2 regions of the Paenibacillus durus genome follow, and region 2 is predicted to be linked to the other one. Evidence: riboswitches for the same ligand, from Rfam matches in the RefSeq annotation. Region 2 holds a riboswitch; the other holds the start of a gene.
The links. A riboswitch is a leader RNA that binds a small molecule or an ion and turns the genes downstream of it on or off. The one in region 2 is predicted to bind cyclic di-GMP.
Positions count from the first base shown of each region.

Region 1: another riboswitch for cyclic di-GMP. It lies ahead of PDUR_RS29605 (anti-repressor SinI family protein); the one in region 2 lies ahead of PDUR_RS03315 (transglutaminase-like domain-containing protein).

Region 1 is NZ_CP009288.1:372,394-380,031, reverse strand. It holds gene PDUR_RS01790 (PadR family transcriptional regulator) at 1-361, shown strand, start outside; gene PDUR_RS01785 (aldo/keto reductase) at 474-1,448, shown strand; gene PDUR_RS01780 (helix-turn-helix domain-containing protein) at 1,613-1,957, shown strand; gene PDUR_RS29605 (anti-repressor SinI family protein) at 2,053-2,205, opposite strand; cyclic di-GMP riboswitch class I at 2,232-2,321, opposite strand; gene PDUR_RS01775 (2-oxoglutarate dehydrogenase E1 component) at 2,804-5,689, shown strand; gene odhB (2-oxoglutarate dehydrogenase complex dihydrolipoyllysine-residue succinyltransferase) at 5,721-7,028, shown strand.
Region 2 is NZ_CP009288.1:718,089-725,726, reverse strand. It holds rRNA gene PDUR_RS03320 (16S ribosomal RNA) at 8-1,562, opposite strand; gene PDUR_RS03315 (transglutaminase-like domain-containing protein) at 1,967-2,776, opposite strand; cyclic di-GMP riboswitch class I at 2,790-2,870, opposite strand; cyclic di-GMP riboswitch class I at 2,946-3,026, opposite strand; gene PDUR_RS03310 (class D sortase) at 3,130-3,789, opposite strand; gene PDUR_RS03305 (GtrA family protein) at 3,802-4,272, opposite strand; gene PDUR_RS03300 (glycosyltransferase family 2 protein) at 4,265-5,269, opposite strand; gene PDUR_RS27730 (phospholipid carrier-dependent glycosyltransferase) at 5,304-7,638, opposite strand, start outside.

The DNA of each region.
Region 1 (7,638 bases), 350 kb from region 2:
CATATACCGAATTACAGATTCGGGAAAGGCCCTGTTCGAGCAGCTCCTGCTGCAGCTGTTCAAGCAGAACGACACCCTCTATCATCCGATGTACCTCGCGCTCGCCTTCTCCCGGCATGTTGATCCGGACAAGATTGCGAAACTGCTGGAGGAGCGCATCCGAGAGACCGAGCATCAGGTCAATCTCGCTTATCAGGTCTATGAAGAGCATGTTTCCACCGTTCCCCGCGCCGCGTTGCATCTCATGTACGGCAAATATGAGCACAGCCTGACGGAACTGAAATGGCTGAAGCGCCTGTACGCTGACGTACGGGCGCACAAGCTCGGCGATATCGGGAAGCCCTTGGATCTGAAGGAGTAACCCCCTTGTATGCCGCCTGGCACCGCTTCTTAAGCGATTAAAAGTATCATACCGGCTTCCAAAGTTGTACAATATCTCTGAAATCATCTACCACTATGACGGAGGGATTGAATTGAAAACGTTACCGCTTAACAAGCGCGGAATTCCCGCAAGCCGGCTTGTCCTGGGCTGTATGGGCCTTGGCGGAGGCTGGGACCGCGAGGCGATTACTAAAGAGCAAATCAAGGAAGGACATGAGGCTGTCGAAGCGGCGCTCTCCATCGGCATCAATATGTTCGATCACGCTGATATTTATACCCGCGGCAAAGCGGAGCAAGTATTCGGCACCGTCCTTAAAGAACGGCCGGAGCTGCGTGAACGGATCATTCTTCAATCGAAGTGCGGCATTAAGCTGGCCGAACCCGGCGAAAGCTCCAACGTGTTCGATTTCTCCAAGAGCCATATCCTAAGCAGTGTGGACGGCATCCTGTCTCGTCTGGGAGTAGAATACCTGGATATTCTGCTGCTTCACCGGCCCGATCCGCTGATGGACCCTGAAGAGGTGGGCGAAGCGCTTCACCTGCTTAAGCAATCCGGCAAGGTGCGGCATTTCGGCGTCTCCAATATGAGCCAGGGGCAAATCAAGCTGCTTCAGGCATACAGCGAAGAGCCGTTTATCGTCAATCAGTTGGAGATGAGCCTTGAGAAGATCTACTGGCTCGATTCGGTCGTAAGCGTCAATCAGCAAGCCTGGAGAGAGCAAGGCATGCCCGAAGGAACGATCGAGCACTGCAGGCTGGAGAATATCCAGCTTCAGGCGTGGGGGCCGCTGGCCCAGGGCAAATACAGCGGACGCCCGCTGGACGGAGAATCCGAAACGGTCCGCAGCACCGCGCGCCTTGTCCGTACGCTGGCCGATGAGAAAGGGACGACCCCGGAAGCGATAGTCCTCTCCTGGCTGATGACGCATCCGGCCGCGATTCAGCCCGTTATCGGAACGGTAAGTCCGAAGCGCATCGCAGCCTGCGAAGGCGCGGACAAGCTTACGCTTACCCGTAAGGAATGGTATGACCTGTACGTCAGCTCCCGGGGCGTGCGGTTACCTTGACGATTCATCGGCGCGCCGCCGCAGAAATCGAAGGGATAGAATAGCGTCCAGCCGGATTATAGCTTTCGGATTCGTTAGAAATTCTGGAAAATGCCTGCTTTGCCTTGTATGCAGACCTTTGCTATACTAGTACCAAAAAAACAAGGAGGGGGGCGTAACTCATCGTGCCAGATAATATAGGACAACACATTCAGCATCTTCGTCTGGAGAAGGGCTTGTCTTTATCCGAGCTGGCCAGCAAGGCTGATGTGGCCAAATCATACTTGAGCAATGTTGAACGCAACATTCAATCCAACCCCTCTATCCAATTCATTGAAAAAATTGCCGAGGCTCTGGACGTTCCCGTTCACGTTCTTCTCTATGGAGAGAACTCCGATACGCAGGAGGAAATGCTGGATTCCGAATGGTTCAAGCTAGTGCAGGAGGCTATGGCTTCAGGCGTCAGCAAGCGCGAGTTTAAGGAGTTTCTGGATTACCAGAAATGGCGTCTTGAACAGAAGGACCAGTAATCCAGTAAAGCCCACAAACATAAAGAGGACATGACGCCGCGCCGCCATGTCCTCTTTCAAATATCAATTGATAATGCCCTTTCAGACCCCTCTTGCTACATTGCCTTAAGTGTCCTGTCATTGAAGAACCGACGAATCTCATCCACTTGAAGCCCTTGCTTCTTGGCTTTCAGAAGCAAATACACCCATTCCATATCAAGCTCTAACGTCTGCAGCTCTCCGATGTTCCCCTGGTTGGACTTGTCCAAAAAATCTCCTCCTAAGATTTTTGTCCCCAGGCAGTCCGGCCGTCGTAGTATATAAAAATAACCTTAGACCCGTGACTTTGTGCCCCTGCCTTTCAGCAGGTTTACCTTTTACTGGACCCTTGCATTCAAGGATCTGATATTGATTCTCATCACAATGAGTCTTGCAAGAATATTATACAAGAAGTTCGTCCTAAAGTGTGTCGAATTTTGGAAATAAGTAAGTATGCGCGGAGAAAAAATAGAGTTGATCAAACGGCACCCGGCAGTAGAAATAATTTGAACATATGTATGATCTTAGTAGTATGAATGAACTATATACGACAAATACCCATTTTTCAAGTCTGTTAACCAAAATTTTTTGGAAATAGCGAATCATTTGTTTGGTTATTTGGTCCTGTACATAATTATGCCTTTTTTCGAACGGATTGGACGAAAGCTTGAATTGATTACAAATGTTGAAAGGAGCACAATAGGATGAGGCATTAGCTTTATAATGGTTTGTCTTTGTTATAGAATGTAAACGTAACCACCGCAGCTCCAACAGAGGGCCTCCTTAATCAGCGCCACCTTTGGAGCTTAACCGTTAGGAGGATGTTTCATGTCAGCCAAAGAGTCCTACAACGAATCCGTCTGGAGCAAGTATTACGGTCCCAATCTGGGCTACATTCAGGAAAAGTACGAACATTTCGCCGAAGATCCTTTTTCAGTGGAAGCCCACTACCGCGAACTATTCACCATCTACGGTTCTCCTCCGCTGACATCCGAGGCTGCAAGGACTCCCGGACCGGCCTTGCCCGCCGATACCGATTGGCTTCGCAAAGCGGTTAGAGCTTCCAAGCTGATCGCAAGCATCCGCATTTTTGGCCATCTGGCAGCCGACATCGACCCGCTGGGACAGGGTCATACCTCCATGGCCAAATGGCTGGACCCCGAGACTTATGAGCTTACGCGCGAAGATTTGCTTGCCCTGCCGGCTTCGCTCATCTGGGAGAACGCTCCGCAGGATGTGCTGACCGGCTGGGACGCTTATCACCGGATGCGCCAAACCTATACCAAGACGATTGCCTACGAATTCAGCCATGTCCACGACGAACAGGAGCTTCGCTGGCTGAACAGTCAGGCCGAATCGGCCACCTCGCCCGCTCCGCTCACGCCGGCGGAACGCAAAGGGCTGCTGGGCCGGCTCATCCAGGTGGAGCAGTTCGAGACATTCCTGCATAAGACATTTGTCGGCCAGAAGCGGTTCAGTCTGGAAGGCAATGATGCGCTTGTTCCTATGCTGGACGAAATTGTCCGGGCGGCCGCGCATGACGGCGCGGAGCATATCCTGATGGGCATGGCCCACCGGGGCCGTTTGAATGTGCTCGCGCATATTTTGGGCAAACCGTACGATATTATTTTTTCCGAATTCCACCATTCTCCGAACAAGGAGCTGTTCCCGTCCGAAGGGTCCATGGGCATCAACTACGGCTGGACCGGAGATGTAAAATACCATTTGGGCGCCGACCGTGCGTTCCATGAAGGCGAGACAGTGCGCGCCCGTCTGACGCTTGCCAACAACCCGAGCCATCTTGAATTCGTCAACCCTGTAGTGGAGGGCTTTGCACGCGCGGCCCAGGAAGTCCGAAGCGCTCCGGGGCTGCCTGTGCTTGATACGAACAAAGCCATGGCCGTACTGATGCACGGAGACGCCGCTTTCCCGGGCGAAGGCATCGTGGCGGAGACGCTGAATATCGGCCAGCTTCAGGGGTACCAGAATGGCGGAACGATCCACATCATCGTCAATAACCGGATTGGCTTCACGACGGAGAGCGAGGATTCCCGTTCCACGCACTATGCGAGCGATCTTGCCAAAGGGTATGAAATTCCGATTGTCCATGTCAATGCCGACGATCCGGAGGCCTGCATTGCTGCCGTCCGCCTGGCCAGCGCTTACCGCAACCTGTTTAAAAAGGATTTCCTGATCGATCTTATCGGTTACCGCAGACACGGACACAATGAAATGGATGATCCCGAAATGACCCAGCCGATTGTCTACGGCAAGGTAAAAAATCATCCTACCGTCTTCCGGATATATGCCGAAAGGCTGGAGCGCGAGAAGGTGATTACCAAGGATGAACTGGCGAAGATGAGCGCCGAAGCGGACAATGTGCTTCAGCAGGCCTACGAGCGGATGAAAGAGGGCAAGCAAAAAAGCGGCGAAACGAAGACGGCCGTCGCCTTGCAGACGGATGAAGAAAGCTCTGCGCCTACGGCCGTGCCGCTCGGCAGGCTGCAGAGCATTAACCGCCAGCTGCTGTCCTTCCCCGAAGGCTTCAAGGTGTATCCGAAGCTGCAGCGGATTCTGCAGCGGCGCAAGGATCTGCTGAATGACGGGGAAAAGGTGGATTGGGCGCTGGCCGAAACACTGGCTTTCGCGACCATTCTACAGGACGGAACGCCCATCCGTCTGAGCGGCCAGGACGCGCAGCGCGGCACTTTCTCCCAGCGGCATCTCGTGCTTCACGACAGTGAATCGGGAGAGCTCTACTACCCGCTTCACCAGCTTGAGGATGCCAAGGCTTCCTTCGGCGTCTACAACAGCCCGCTATCGGAGGCCTCGGTGATCGGCTACGAGTACGGCTACAATGTATTTGCGCCGGAGACATTCGTGCTGTGGGAAGCGCAGTACGGCGATTTCGCCAATGCCGCGCAGGTGATTATCGACCAGTTCATTTCTGCCGGACGCGCCAAATGGACGCAGCGCAGCAACCTGGCCATCCTGCTGCCCCATGGCTACGAAGGCCAAGGGCCGGAACACTCCAGCGGCCGATTGGAACGGTATTTGCAGCTATCCGCTGAGGAAAACTGGACGGTTGCGAATCTTACCAGCGCCGCGCAGTACTTCCATCTGCTGCGCCGCCAGGCTTCTCTGGGCGGACAGGCGGACGCAAGGCCGCTCGTGATCATGACGCCGAAGAGTCTGCTCCGCAACCCGCGCAGCGCTTCTTCCGGCTTAGAGCTGGCATCCGGCCAATTTCAGCCCGTGCTCCCGGAACCGCTGCTCGGGCAGACTCCCGGCACAGTGACACGTCTGGTCGTATGCAGCGGAAAGATCGCCATTGACCTGCAAGCCGAACTGGAAGCGGCCCCGGGCCAGGACTTGTCCTGGCTGCATATCCTGCGCCTCGAACAGCTCTACCCGTTCCCGGCGCGCGAATTGGCCGTCTACCTGAACGCTTTCACTTCTCTGCAGGAGATCGTCTGGGTGCAGGAAGAACCGAAGAACATGGGCGCCTGGAGCTATATCGAACCAAGGCTTCGCGCCATTGCGCCAGGCAACACCGCTGTACGGTATATCGGCCGTCCGGAACGCTCAAGCCCGGCCAGCGGGTATGCGGACATCCACACCTTTGAACAACGCAGAATCGTCACGGAAGCACTGAACTTGAACTCGCAAACGAAAGCGGCTGTACCGTCTCCTTCCGGGACGGTGTCACGATAGCATTAATCACAATTTGGGGAGGTAGCGGCCAGTGTCCGAAATTAAAGTGCCCGATCTGGGCGAATCCATTACAGAAGGAACGATCTACAAGTGGATTGTAAAAGAAGGCGACCATGTCGGCCAGGGGGATGTGCTGGCAGAGCTTGAGACGGATAAGGTGAACCTGGAAATCAGCGCGGAGGAGAGCGGCGTCATTTCCGCCATCTTGCGCAAAGACGGAGACAACGTCGCGGTCGGCGAAGTGATCGGCTTGATCGGCGGCGGCGGTAGCGGAGTAGCCGGAGAGGCTTCGGCGGCGGACAGCGTCAAGCCTGCCGCGCCGGAAGCGCCGGAAGCGCCTGCGGCGCAGCAGCCGGCGGCGCCTCCCGCCGGTGCAGGGACCCTGGCGGCCGCCCCGGAAGGCCCGGCCGCCGAGAACGGCGCCGCGTACCTGGCTTCGCCGGGTGCGCGCAAGCTCGCGCGCGAGCGCGGCATCGACCTCGGCGAGGTCGGCGCGCGCGATCCCATCGGCCGGATTGGCCAGGCCGATGTGAAGACCTTCGGCGCAGCAGCGGTACCCGCTGCGCCGAAGCCGGCCGCGCCAACGCAGGGCGCGCCGGCCGGCAGCCCGCCGCCTGGGGCCAAGGCGGCGGACGGCAAGGAGACCGAGCGCAAGCGCATGTCGCGCAGACGGCTCACGATTGCCAGCCGCCTCGTGGAGGCGCAGCATACGGCGGCCATGCTGACCACCTTCAACGAGGTGGACATGACCGCGATCCTGGATATCCGCAAGCGGCGCAAGGATACCTTCAAGGAGAAGCATGACATCGGCCTCGGCTTCATGTCCTTCTTCACCAAAGCGGTGGTCGGCGCGCTCAAGGCGTATCCGCTGCTCAATGCCGAGATTGACGGCGAGGACCTTATTATCAAGAAATATTACGATATCGGCATCGCCGTGTCCGCCAAGGAAGGACTGGTCGTGCCGGTGGTCCGGGAGGCCGACCGGCTCAGCTTCCCGCAGATCGAGCGGCAGATCTCCGAGCTTGCCGCCAAAGCCCGCGCCAACACGCTCGCCCTCTCCGATCTTCAGGGCGGCACCTTCACGATTACTAACGGCGGCGTATTCGGTTCCCTGCTGTCGACGCCGATCCTGAATGCTCCGCAGGTCGGCATTCTGGGCATGCATAAAATCCAGCTCCGCCCGATCGCCATCGATGAAGTGACAACCGTCAACAAGCCGATGATGTACATCGCCCTGTCCTACGATCACCGGATCGTCGACGGAGCCGAAGCGGTAAGCTTTCTCGTCAAGGTCAAAGAGCTGCTGGAGGATCCTGAGGCGCTGCTGCTGGAAGGCTAAAGAAGTCCGACAAGGATGCCTTAACTCTCTTTAAGGCTATCCCAAAAGTTATTTCGGGATGCCGGGTCCCCCACTTTAAATGGAATGTCGTTACCCTAAATGACCTCATCTTCCACGTGCCCGTGGAGTTTGAGGTCATTTTTGAATCGTCCCTATCTAATTCGAATACTTTGGCACAGTCCCGCATGCTTCCGCTCTATAACCGCAGCTCAGGTCCCGGATTCACTCACCGCCGGACGGATGGCGTGAAAGCCGCACAGCACGAAGCTCCTCGCGCGTGGTGTTTGGCGTCACATGACGGTGGTCAACCACCTCGCCCGCGCTAATCGTGAGCTGAAACGGAATTCCTCCCTCTTATTTTTCAACTAGAGGGCTTATGCCTAACCTGAGAGGGAATACCTCCCTCTTATTTAGGCGTTTTTGCAGAAATACTTGAAACCCCAGCCAATAAGCCGGCGCTTTTCCCTTATATCGCCGCATAACGTCCCTTTCTCCTTAAATAAAAGGGAGGTTTTCCATTTCATACACGCGCCTGCCCGAACTCCGACTCCTCCCCCCTGTCCAGACTTTAAAGTGAACCCGTCCATGGCGGCTCATAGGTAACCCATCC
Region 2 (7,638 bases):
TCCATAGAAAGGAGGTGATCCAGCCGCACCTTCCGATACGGCTACCTTGTTACGACTTCACCCCAATCATCTACCCCACCTTCGGCGGCTGGCTCCTTGCGGTTACCCCACCGACTTCGGGTGTTGTAAACTCTCGTGGTGTGACGGGCGGTGTGTACAAGACCCGGGAACGTATTCACCGCGGCATGCTGATCCGCGATTACTAGCAATTCCGACTTCATGCAGGCGAGTTGCAGCCTGCAATCCGAACTGAGACCGGCTTTCTAAGATTGGCTCCGCCTCGCGGCTTCGCTTCCCGTTGTACCGGCCATTGTAGTACGTGTGTAGCCCAGGTCATAAGGGGCATGATGATTTGACGTCATCCCCACCTTCCTCCGGTTTGTCACCGGCAGTCACTCTAGAGTGCCCAGCTTGACCTGCTGGCAACTAAAGTCAAGGGTTGCGCTCGTTGCGGGACTTAACCCAACATCTCACGACACGAGCTGACGACAACCATGCACCACCTGTCTCCTCTGTCCCGAAGGCCGCCTCTATCTCTAGAGGATTCAGAGGGATGTCAAGACCTGGTAAGGTTCTTCGCGTTGCTTCGAATTAAACCACATACTCCACTGCTTGTGCGGGTCCCCGTCAATTCCTTTGAGTTTCAGTCTTGCGACCGTACTCCCCAGGCGGAGTGCTTACTGTGTTAACTTCGGCACCAAGGGTATCGAAACCCCTAACACCTAGCACTCATCGTTTACGGCGTGGACTACCAGGGTATCTAATCCTGTTTGCTCCCCACGCTTTCGCGCCTCAGCGTCAGTTACAGCCCAGAAAGTCGCCTTCGCCACTGGTGTTCCTCCACATCTCTACGCATTTCACCGCTACACGTGGAATTCCACTTTCCTCTTCTGCACTCAAGCTGCCCAGTTTCCAGTGCGACCACAGGTTGAGCCCATGGTTTAAACACCAGACTTAAACAGCCGCCTGCGCGCGCTTTACGCCCAATAATTCCGGACAACGCTTGCCCCCTACGTATTACCGCGGCTGCTGGCACGTAGTTAGCCGGGGCTTTCTTCTCAGGTACCGTCACTCTTGTAGCAGTTACTCTACAAGACGTTCTTCCCTGGCAACAGAGCTTTACGATCCGAAAACCTTCATCACTCACGCGGCGTTGCTCCGTCAGGCTTTCGCCCATTGCGGAAGATTCCCTACTGCTGCCTCCCGTAGGAGTCTGGGCCGTGTCTCAGTCCCAGTGTGGCCGTTCACCCTCTCAGGTCGGCTACGCATCGTCGCCTTGGTGAGCCGTTACCCCACCAACTAGCTAATGCGCCGCAGGCCCATCCCTTGGTGACAGATTGCTCCGCCTTTCAGCCTCTTAGCAGGAGCTAAGAGGAATTATCCGGTATTAGCTACCGTTTCCGGTAGTTATCCCAGTCCAAGGGGCAGATTGCCTACGTGTTACTCACCCGTCCGCCGCTAAGTCTTTTGAAGAGCAAGCTCTCCAAAAGACTCCGCTCGACTTGCATGTATTAGGCACGCCGCCAGCGTTCGTCCTGAGCCAGGATCAAACTCTCCAATAAAGTATTGAAAGAGCGATTAGCTCAATTTGAAACATCTGACGAGAATTTGCATTCTCAAGGATGGCATTTCAAAAGCGTGAAACACGCTGTGAAATTCATCTTATTTTTGGAACTCGCTAAAAGCGAATTCCCACTCACTCGTTGTTCAGTTTTCAAAGATCAAACTTCTTTGCCGCCGCTCAACTTTGCCTCAGCAGCAACTTTTATAATATATCATACACTCTACAGAAACGCAAGCTTTTTTTGAAAGTTTATTTTATCTTGTCGATAAAAGCTTGTGTCCCCCGAGGACGACTTACCTATAATACCTCTTCTTTGGGAATATGGCAACCCCTAAATACAAAAAAACAATCCACTTATTATTTAAGCGGATTGTACATTTCATTCATGAAGCTTTCAGTTGCTTAATAATATTTCACACCGGTATATTTGCTGGCGTTTTTAATCAGGGAGACCGATTTATTACTCTTACCCAAGCCGGCGTCTACCGTCGTGTCAATAGTCACCCACTGCCCATCAATGAGGACTTCATTCCATGCATGGTATTGAGATACATAGCTGCTTTCACCCATCACTAGCTTAGCGGGAACGTTCACACTGCGGAGCATAGCGGCAAAGAGGGAAGCATAGTCGTAGCAAATTCCTTTTTTGCTGGTAAGCGTTCTGTCGATGTCCGGCACATAGTCGGTGGATACGTTGGCTGCCAATGCGTAGTCGTATTTTACATTGGAGACGATATAGTTATAGATGGCGGTTACTTTTTCTTTGTCGGTGTTGGCATTCTGGGTGAGTTGTTTCGCTTTTTGGATCGCTTTGTCGGACGGACTCCATTTAACATTCTGCACAGAGCTCAGATATACGGCGTTAGGGTCGCTTACCGAAAGGTCGATAGAATCGGAATATATGATTTTATACTTGTTGCCGCTGGTATTCTCAAGGATGGAAACTTTATAGGAGCCGCTGCCTAGCTGCAGCGGGAAGGACTCGTTGGGCTCTGATGCGAAGAGGTTGTAAGTATAACTGCTGCCGTTCTTCGTAATCATCAGTTTCGTGCGCTTGCCCTGAGGAGCGTTATATTGAATGCCAACAACGCCTTGGCTTAAATTCGAAGTGTCGAGCCATTCGGAACTGCCGCTCGCGGCGGCTGCCGGGATAACTGGAACGGAGGTGGCTAATGTAAATAATATGAGAAGTATGAAATAAAACTTCTTCATAGATAAAACTCCTTTCGGTAGCTGGCTGCCATCCTCCCGGGAAGGCCCTTTAGCTTTGCGTCCCTACCTTTCGATAGGTTTGCCATTATCGTACAAGTTCCATCTCTTTTGAATATATGGTATAAATGCCATTATTTTTTAAAAATGAATAAATAAAAAAGCCTCTTCATTCGGTAGCTGGCTGCCATCCTTGCGGGAAGGCCCTCTAGCTTTGCGTCCCTATCTTTCGATAGGTTTGCCGTTATCGTGGTTAGCTTTTCTAATATCAGATTACCATATTTATATAAATTATCAATAGGAAACTAGGAAAATATACCTGGTCAATTGCCTATTTTCCCATATTTCCGCGACAGTCACGGGAGCTTTGCGTGTACAATTAACCGATGTGTCGGATTAATCAGCGGATCGCATGTGATGAGCGTAAGGATGCGGTCTTTGTTATTGCCTTCCAGCACGGACACGTCAGTAGGCTCGACAATCGAGATATCGTAGACCGTATAGTTATAGACCTTCCCTTTGGTCTTAACAGAAATCGTATCGCCAATCTCCACCTCATTCAGGCGGTTGAACAGTCTTCCCTTGGTATGGGCGCGGTGAGCGGCGATAGCCGCATTTCCAATTTCTCCAAGCGGAGCGGTCTCGGTCAAATGCACGGCCGCATGCCGCATATTGGCTTTGGTGGCTCCTTCAAGCACGGGAAGCTTAACGTTGATTTTATCGATCTCAATCAGCGCGATCGCCTTCTCGTCTACGTCTGAACCGCCTTTATCCGCCGCGAGCTGCGACTGCTCGTCCAAGGCCGATTCTTCGGCAAGCAGCTGTGTCACTTTGGCGTATTTGAGCCGCAGATCGGGATCGGCCGAATTCTGAGCCGTCTCCGCACTTTGTTCAAAGCTCTGCTCCGCTTCCTTCAGCAGCTTCTGCTGCTGCCAATCTTCAAACCATTCGCTGGCCTTCGGATAAAGGATAAGCAGAACGCCGGCGATAATTATGATATAAGAAAGCTTGCGCAATATCTTCACCCTCTATCGTCGCTCCGCATCTGCTCCTGAGATCGCCTCACCGGAGACAGGCAGAGACTGCTTCGGCTTCACAAACACCCATTTTCTGCTGCCAAAAAAATTGATGATGACCGTAACAAACGTAACCAATACCTTCGACGACAGTTCCTGCAATCTCAGACGGCCGATTAGAACGCTCATGAGCAGCAGGGATATGCACAGCACAAACAGATTCAATGCTATAAACCTCAGAAGCTGCCTATGATCAAATCCTTCTTCCTTGCTCCGCTGCCGGTCCTTGAACGTTATTTTACTGTTCAAAATAAAGCTGTTGGCCGTTCCTGCGGCATAGGAGATGACCTGGGCGACGACATAGAACAGCCCGAGCGAGTTCAGCAGCGCGAACACGGCCATATCTACCAGCGTATTCAGCAGGCCGACAATATTAAATTTAACGAACTGAAGGAAATCGCCTCGCACATTTTTGTTATTCATGGGGTACACCCTTCCGTGGTTGTCCGGCTTCCTCCCGAAAAAGCTCGGCTTCCTCTTCCTTCAGGTTTCTGCAGCCTACCGCTTCGCGGACAATGTATAGCGGCCGGTCCTTCGATTCATCGTATATCCGGCCGATATATTCGCCGATTACTCCGAGGATCATAAGCACAATTCCGTTAAACAGCAGGTTCACGCCGACGATGGAAGCCCAGCCGGGTACCGTACGGGACGTAAACCACTTCTGCATCAGCACGAAGAACAAGAAGACAAAGCTGGAAAACGAAAGCAAAAACCCAAGGTAAGACGCAATTTTGAGCGGTTTGTGCGAAAAGGACGTGATGCCGTCGAGCGCAAACCGGATCATTTTTTTGAGCGGATATTTGGTCTCCCCGGCAAAGCGCTCCTCGCGGACATATTCCACCATCGTCTGGCGGAAGCCGACCCAACTGACAAGCCCTCTGACATAGCGGTTCTTCTCCTTCAGTTCGCGCAAAACGTCGCACACCTTGCGGTCGATCAGGCGGAAGTCACCTGTATCGGTGGGAATATCCACGCTCGTCAACCTGCTCAGCAGACGGTAAAACAGCTTGGCGGTGATTTTTTTGAAAAATGTTTCACCGTGGCGCTTCATCCGTTTGGCATACACCACTTCATATCCCTGCTTCCACTTGGCAATCAGCTCAAGTATGACTTCGGGCGGGTCCTGTAGATCTGCGTCGATAACGACGACCGCTTCCCCCCGGGCATAATCCATGCCTGCGGTAATCGCGATTTGGTGGCCGAAATTCCGCGAGAAGTCAATCAGCTTCACATGACCGTCCTGGTCTGCAATCTCCCGGATCATATCGGCTGAGCGGTCCCGGCTTCCATCGTTCACGAAGATCAGCTCGTACGCGTCTCCGCTGCGGTCCATGACTTCTTTTAGACGCTCGTAAGTATGGGAAATCACTTCTTCTTCATTATACATCGGGACGATCACGCTGTATCTGGCTTTCATTTCTTTTCCTCCTAAATTATAGACGGCCGTAACTCTAAAAGACCCAAGTCGGGAACCAGCGCAGGAAGCCTGTCACGTAATCCCCGCTAACCTGCATGCCCGACAAGACGGGATAGAACATGATAAATAGCAGCGCCGCCGCAGCGACGTACACATAACGGATGACTCTCGACCGGGATTCGGGGAACACGCTGTCCGACAGCTTCAGCATATAGACCAGCGCCAGAATCATGAACGGAACCATGGCGAAATAATGGTAAAGGAACGTCTCGCGCGGAACGAGCATCCAGGGAATGTATTGGGAAAAATAGCCGATCCAAATGACGTATTGCGGCTTTTCCCGGCGTTTCAGCGTCAGCCACAGGACAGCTAGGATGGCAAAAACCCCTGTCCACCAGATCAGCGGGTTGCCCATCGTTACAATGCTGCTGGTCTGGCCTGCCGGCAATCCTTCTCCCCCGCTGAAGAACCATACCGGACGCTTCATAAAGGGCCATTGCCACCACTGGGATGAGAACGGATGGGTAGCCACAAGCTGGCTGTGGTAATCGTACATATTCTTCTGCGCTTCGAGCAATCCTTTAATCGTATAGCCTTCCGGTGTGACGGACAGCACGGGAATAAACGATAAGCTGTAAATCGCAGCCGGAATAACAATAAAGAAGATAATGCAGGAGGCCAGAGTGATAACGGCTCTGCTCCAGAATGTTCCTGCGGCCTCTTGGCAAGCGGCTGACAGTTCCGGGTCGGCACGCTTGCCGAGGGCAAGCACTCGCCGGGCCGCCAGGTGCTGCCGGTACCGGTCAAAGAGCGATATACCGAGCATAACGGCGAGCCCCGCCCCTCCATACAGCACAATCCATTTGGAGGCAACTCCGATGCCAAAGAACAGGCCCGACCAGAACAGCGGCCAAAGCGTCTTGCGCAGCGGAAGGCGGTAGAAATTCATTGCCGCGTAACGCTGCATGAAGTAGAACATCAGCATGATGAAGAAGACGCCGTACACATCAATAGTAGAAATCCGGGTCTGCGTAAAATGCATGAAATCCAGCGCGAACAGCCCCGCCGCAAGCGCGGCATAGCGAGTCCGCCCAAACAGCCGCAGCGCCATCACATACATAACAGGCAGCATGGCGATGCCAAATACCGTGCCGACGATCCGCCAGCCGAAAGGATCAACGCCGAGCAACGCCATTCCGACGGAAATCAGCAGCTTCCCGAGCGGCGGATGCGTATTCTCGTACGGAACGATGCCATGGGCGTATTCATACGCGGTGCGTGCATGATAGATTTCATCAAAATAGGTGCTGTTCATATAGCCCGAATTGGCTGGAATAAGCTGCTGCTCGTCGAACAGGTTAGCCGGATCTCCTTTTTTGGGAGTTCCTCCCGTATCGGGCGACACTTCGGCAACAGCCAGCGGTGACGCGTTTCCTTTCTCATAAAAGGCGATCTCATGCAGATAAAAGCCCGGCTTATTCACAAAAACTCGGACATACCGCGCCGTGGCGTTAAGCTGCTGGCTTTTCCAGATAAAGACGTTGCCGACATCCTCGTTAATCTTGACAGGTCCGGACCAGCTTTGCGGCGAATTGCCAAAATCCAGCGTAAATTCACCAGTGCCTACGCCGCCGAATATTCTCACCTTGTCGAGCTGCTTCGCGGCGCCCAAATCGACATAGAAGCTTTCGCTCGCAGCCGAAGGCGCCCATACCGTTTCCGGAGAACGGACCGAACCGAGATTGACCATAGCTAGCGCTCCATAAAGGAGCGTAATAGCCGCCATCCACAGCCAGTCTCTGCGCATCATCCGGGGAACAGCACTTCCTTGCAGGAAATTAACCGGACGGAGTTCACCGACGAGCGCCAGATCGGTTTCCCGTTTTTGCTTATCGGTATACGCAGGAGCCAGCGTCAGCACCCTCCCCCTGAAATATAAATCCCAGCCGATATACAGCATGTACAGCAGCAGCCCGACGTTGGTGATGGATGTAACAAGGATGATGCCGTCCGAACCGGGATTCCGCCCCGCATTCAGATGCAGCAGTACATACTCCACATTGGCAAATTGGGTCAGGCTCAGGCCGAAGAACAGCGTCAGCAGCCTCCGGTCCTTAATCTCCATAAAGGCGAACAAGCTCAAGGCAAGCGCCGGGAACATATACCGTTCATGCATTTTGGTTCCAACCACAAACATGACCACAATTAAAACGAGACCGATAAAGAAGGACTTGGACAGGTCTTTTCGGTCTTTCCGGAACGAGAACAACGCGGCCAAAGCTACTGCGGCTATAATAAAAATATTGCCCCAAGCGCGGTAAGGAATACCGAGCCACATTTGGTCAATCGGCGACCAGGACGGAGCGATG